2 regions of the Clostridium beijerinckii genome follow, and region 1 is predicted to be linked to the other one. Evidence: riboswitches for the same ligand, from Rfam matches in the RefSeq annotation. Region 1 holds a riboswitch; the other holds the start of a gene.
The links. A riboswitch is a leader RNA that binds a small molecule or an ion and turns the genes downstream of it on or off. The one in region 1 is predicted to bind cyclic di-GMP.
Positions count from the first base shown of each region.

Region 2: it holds a riboswitch for cyclic di-GMP, as region 1 does, so the genes downstream of both, PZA12_RS20685 (prepilin peptidase) here and PZA12_RS05095 (acyltransferase) in region 1, are expected to answer to the same signal.

Region 1 covers NZ_CP144906.1:1,079,117-1,082,336, reverse strand. Annotated here, with positions in the region: gene PZA12_RS05100 (methyl-accepting chemotaxis protein) at 1-912, opposite strand, end outside; gene PZA12_RS05095 (acyltransferase) at 948-1,682, opposite strand; cyclic di-GMP riboswitch class I at 2,026-2,116, opposite strand; gene PZA12_RS05090 (metallophosphoesterase family protein) at 2,398-3,220, opposite strand, start outside.
Region 2 covers NZ_CP144906.1:4,505,046-4,508,265, forward strand. Annotated here, with positions in the region: gene PZA12_RS20680 (GspE/PulE family protein) at 1-1,160, opposite strand, end outside; gene PZA12_RS20685 (prepilin peptidase) at 1,275-2,027, opposite strand; cyclic di-GMP riboswitch class II at 2,268-2,350, opposite strand; gene PZA12_RS20690 (YebC/PmpR family DNA-binding transcriptional regulator) at 2,915-3,220, opposite strand, start outside.

The sequences.
Region 1 (3,220 bases):
TATAACTGTCCAACCAGAAATCGGTGCCTTTGCATAGAATGCAATTTTTTTCTCAGATCCACTTCCAAATTTAAAAACTCCTGGTTTATCACCTTGAATGGCTTCATTAAGTTTAGTAAGATCTGAATCGTTAACTGTATTTATTTTCTCTTTCATGGCCCAATCTTTATTTGGGTGAACTATAAAAGTTCCATCACTTCCTAATAATACTCCGTAACCTTTTTGACCATATTTTAGATTTTTAACTTGATTTTCTACTGCTTCAATAGCCAAACTTGAGGCAGCTCCTGCTGTAACTTTTCCTTGTGCATCTTTATTCCACGCAACCATCATTACAACATTCTTATCATAAGCTTCAGAATATGTAGGCTTAAATATTGCATCATAAGGAACGCCATTTGTCTTTGAATATCTTTCTGAAGCTTCTGTTGCAGCACCTTTAGCCCAATTAGCAGTTGCAAATTTTCCATTGCTTACATTATAAAATCTCGCTTGTAGCTTATTCAAACTATCAGCGTTACTCCATTCACTAGGCTCTAGGCTATTTAGTATATGGACTGCTGCATATTCGTCTGGATATGTATTTTTAATAAAATTAAATCTTGATAAATTTAAATCATCTATTATGTTTAATGATCCATCTGTGCTATTTAAATTTAAACCAGGATTTTTTTCCAAAACTTGTTTAAGCACTGGGCTTTGAGCTGTTTCTTGAACTTCTGCCATTCTACTCGTCAGCCATGTATTAATATGACCAGTTGCTTCTGTTGTTCTTAATGACATGGAATTCACTAATTCGCTTTCTATAATGCTCCTAAAATTAATATATGCAAATCCTGTCAGCGATATCAATCCAACTATTACTAGCGGCAATATTATTACCATTAACTTTGATTTAAATGATATTCTCATGATTAATCATTTCCTCCTTAAGGTGTACAAATTTTTTACTCTTGAAATTCACCGTTATGCAACCATATATGCTTTAATTCTTCCTGATTTCTATCTAATGTTTTTCTCTCTCTCATAGCCTTTGCTGGTATACCCGCTACCAACTCATTTTTTTCAACATTTTTACCGACTAAAGAAGAAGCTGCTACTATTCCTTGTTTTTCAATTGTTACTCCAGGCAATATAGTTGAATTAGAATATATTTTAGCGTAATCTTTAATTACTACTTTTGCATATGTCCTTAATTCATGTTCATGCTCCTCATGAGAATGAGTAAAAATTGTAACGCCTTCGCCAATTCCTACTGAGTTACCTATTGTTATTCCACCTTTTGAATCTAGGAAAGCACCTTTGTTCATAAATACGTTATCTCCTATTTCTATATTGTCAGGAACATTGAAACGTACATTTTCTTCAGCTATAAAATTCTTTCCGCATGACTTAAATAATTTTTTTGCTAATATCTGTCTATAAGGAATAGCAAAATTGGCAATTAAGCACATAGGTGATTTATCTAGTACATCCCATAAAAAATGAAGATATCTTTTTTCTTCTGAAAATTCTAATTCATTATTTTTAGGTAAATAGTCCCCATATAATTTCATTTCATCTAATATTTCGTATGGAAAATAACATTTTAGAGAATTTAAAATTTCTATTACGCCCTCTTTATTTATCCCTTGTTTTACTATGACTTCTACTTCATTTAATAATTCGTCTATTTTACTCATATCATTTCAGATTATTAAAATCGCAAAAAATAATCTTTTCGCCTCCTTCATAGTCAAACTTTCAACGCGATTTTATAAGCAACATTAAGTCAAACTGTTTGTCCAACTTATTTTAGTTTTGCTACTAATTACTATGATTATATTTTATTAGCCTTCTCCACTCCCTTCTGATCTTTTAATATTATTTATAATTCAAACTTCAAATCTCTAGCAGCAAATACTTTGCACTTGAAAAAATAATAAAAATAGCTTTCTTATTGTAAGTTTTAAGAGCGCAAAAATGGTGTCTACATAATTGTGGACACCAAAATTAAAATATAAAATTTATTATTCATAGATACATTTTGGCAACCTGACAATCATAGAAAATTAAATTTTTCCTTAGACTCATAGCTTTGCGACCCTATTTTTCAATAAGTGTGCCTATTGATATTATATTTTTTTCATTTTTATTCTATTATTACATCTTTTACAACATTTTTCAACTTATATACACTAAATTTAAGTTACAATATTGTAAAAATGGATATTATTTAATCGTTTAATTCAATATAATACCATTTATTCAATATAATATATTTATAAATTTAAATATATTATATATATTTTTCTTATCGCCATGCTAATAAATTCATTTAAAAATCAATAATTTTCTTCAATTTCATATATACCAATTCATGAAAATATATCTCCTAAAATTATTCTTTTATAGAATTTACTTTTTAAGTTCTGTATCAAACTCTCTTCTTGTCCAAGTTTTAAAATCAGCTGGATTTTCTTCATTAATTAAAAATACTCTTGCACCACGAGGAATTTTGTCATCTCCATATCCTCCGTATCCAGTATATCCAGCATATCCAAGCCTAACACCATCTAAAGCAGCACAGTAATTATTAAAATGATCATGCCCTACAAATATACCTTTCACATCACCAATTTTAACTATTTTGTTAAATAAGCATAAATTTATCTTGGCACAGCTCTCATCTTCAAGCCTTTCACCATTTACTAATCCAGTCTTACATGCCTTTTTAAACTTCTTTAAAGGTATATGAAAGAACATAAGCGCAGGTATTAATCTTTTATATTTTTTCTTCAAATTTATCGCTGTTCTTTTATACCACCATATTTGAGTAAGTTTTATCCAATCATATCCTCCAATAATGGCAGGAGCGTATTTTCCTGAATCTATCATATATATATTAAATTTAGGCGTTTTATCTTTTGAACTTTCTACAAGAAGATTATAATTACCTATCCTATCAAAAGTTTTATACCCCACTTGACTCAGATTATGTTTAAAGCTCATATATAAATTCATCATTTCTTCTTTCGTCATCATATTATGTTCATCATCATGATTACCAAAAACTATACACCAAGGTACATTTCTATTTTCCATTGGCTCCGCTATATGATTTATAGCTTTTTTTACATCTTCTGCTGTCTGACATTTGCCATCAATAATATCTCCTGATAATATAACCATATTGGGGTTTTCGTAATCTAATATCTTATTTATAAGCTCTATAGATTTG
Region 2 (3,220 bases), 2.1 Mb from region 1:
ATAATTATGTCTGGATCTTGCCTTAATATACTTCTAAGTCCACTTGCAAAAGTTAATCCGGCTTTATTATTTACACTCACTTGATTTACTCCATTTAGCGTATATTCAACTGGATCTTCTACAGTAATTATATTTATTTGATCATTGTTTAATTCACTTAAAATTGTATACAAGGTTGTAGATTTACCACTTCCTGTAGGTCCTGTAACTAATACTATTCCATGTGGATTTGAAATAATTCTATCCATCTTCTCTAGATTTTCATTACTCATTCCTAGTTTATCTCTGCCTATATTCCCCATAGATTTGTTAAGGATTCTTATAACTATTTTTTCCCCATTAACTACTGGAAGTATTGAAACTCTAAGATCTACTTCTTTTCCTCCTACACTCGTCATTATTCTTCCATCTTGTGGTATTCTTTTTTCTGCTATATTTAATCCTGCAAGTATTTTTATTCTTGTTACTAGCGGACCTAAGCTTTCTATGTTAATAACATTTACAGTCTGTAATTTGCCATCTATTCTATATCGTATTCTCACTTCATTTTCAAATGGTTCTATATGGATATCTGATGTATTTAGTTCTATTGAATTCTTAAATAAGTACTCTACCATTTTTACAACCGGAGCATTCTTAACAGTATCCATTTCATCTATATTAACTTTTAAATTCTTTGCTTCAGAACTTTCTTTTGAAAGTTGTTGAGCTGCCAAGCTAACCTGCTGACTGCTATAATATATTTCTATAAACTTTTTTATGTCATCCTTTTTAGATATGTATGATTCTATTTCGAACCCAGTAGATATTGCAACGTCATCTATTGCATATATATTTAATGGATCAGATAAAGTAACCTTAATTTTATTATTTTCAAATCCGAATGGTATCAGATTATATTTATCACATAAATTTTTAGGAATTATACTTATAGCTTTTTTATCAAAATTTATTGTATTTAAATCTACTTTTTTAATTCCTGTCTGCTGTTCTATTGCTTCTATTATATCTTCTTCAGTTATAATCTTACTATCAAGTAGTATTTCCCCTAGCTTCTTCCCTAGTGTCCTTTGAGACTTTAATGCTTCTTGCAATTGATATCCTGTAATTTTTCCCGCATTTACAAGAATGTTACCTAGTCTTCTTTTTTCAGTTGCCATTCTGAGTCTCACCTTTCCTATGAATTATGTATAAAATGCGGCATAGCACCTTATAATTAGTATAAGTTTGCTATATGATTTTCACAAGTAAAGTTATTGTAAAAAAGTATATCTTTACAACAACAAATTCCAATAAACTTTTAATATTTCTGCTCCGTAGAGCATTGAAATCAAACTTCCTATTGCTATAAAAGGACCAAACGCTATCTTTTCTTTTGCTTTCTTTAATTTTAATATTAAAACAATTATTCCTATTATTCCACCTAATACAATTGCTAGAAATAAGCCTAATAAAATTCCTTTAACTCCCAGGAATAATCCACACACAGTCGCAATTTCAATATCACCTTCACCCATTCCCCTTGTTAAAAACACTATTAATCCTATTATTATTGCTCCTAGTATTCCTCCTAGAATTAAATCTAGAACATTATTCTTATATAAAGCATATTGTAATAATATAAATAAAATGCCAACTATTCCTCCAAAAATCGTAGTACTTGTAAATACAAACTGCGTGTCAAAATCTATAGCGCTAATTACGATTAAAAGAGATACCAAAATACAATATTTTATGGTAATCAGATCTAATCCAAACTTTGCGTATACAATTAAATACAGCAATCCATTTAAGATTTCTATAAGAGGATATCTTATAGATATTTTTTCACCACAATACCTACATTTTCCTCTAAGAAATATATAGCTAAATACAGGTACTAGATCTAGTGGATTTAAGTTATGTTTACAGGTTGTACAATGAGACGGCGGAAAAGCAATTGATTTTTCTATAGGAATTCTATAAATACAAACATTTAAAAAACTACCTATAACTAGTCCTAAAATACATATTAATGTATAATCCAAAAAATCACCTCTCATTGTATATTTTAATATTATTTAACTTTTTTGTAAACGTTGTTGTGTATAAATTTGTATCTTATTCTTATTTTTTCAAAAATATTTAATAAAAATTATATTAAAATAATAAAATTTTCTTTCTTTAAATTTTAATCATAATTAACCAAAGTCTCTCTTTAATATATTATCTCCTTATTTGTAAATGTATTACAAATAATCTTAAAAAATATAAAAACCGGCCTTTATAAATATAAAGGTCGGTTGCACTACTAACTCACCATATATAAAGTGCCCAGTTAAAATATATGGTTCAAAGTTTCCTTATAACAAAATATACTTGCTTTTTCTTTTATTTCTTACATAACATATTAAATACAGCTAATATATGCCGTAGTAATTATACCATAATGATCATTATTTGGTCTATCTTGTTTAAAACTTTTCTTCTAAAAATAGTAATAATTATTTACTGGATAGTTCTAGATTTTTTATCACTCTTCATATAAGGATTTAAGCTAATTGCCCTCTATATTTCCATTCCATAATACCATGTTTACAAAAAATTTACAACTATTGAATAATATTGTTAATCATGTTTTATATATCTACACCAGAAGATCTTAGTTTGCAATCAAAAAAGAATTAGGCAATTGAATTTACAACATAATTTCTTATTAATTATTTATCATTTTATTTTAAAAAATATAATAACCAACTAGTGATAGCTTGGCTGGTACAATAAGCTATCCTTTCCTTTTACAATTAATAAATCTACAAGTAACAAAAAAAACACCTCCAATATCAATTAACTATGTATATCAATATTGAAAGTGTTATTATTTAATAAGTATATCATCCAGAGCTTTTTATAATTTAAAAGCGCCTAAAACAGCTTATTCATCCCATCCCTCAGGGAATTCAGCGTTGTGGTACACCTCTTGAACGTCGTCATCGTCATCAAGTAAGTCTAACATCTTTTGGAATTTCTTAGCATCAGCTTCATCTATTGCTGTGTATGTATCTGGAATCATCTTAACTGAAGCTTCTAAGAATTCAATACCTTGTGCTTCTAATGCTTCTCTAACTGTTCCGAACTCTTCAGGTGCAGTTGTTACTACAAATACTTCTTCTTCTGATGCGAAATCTTCTGCACCAGCATCTAAGGCAATCATCATTAATTCATCTTCATCTTTATCTTC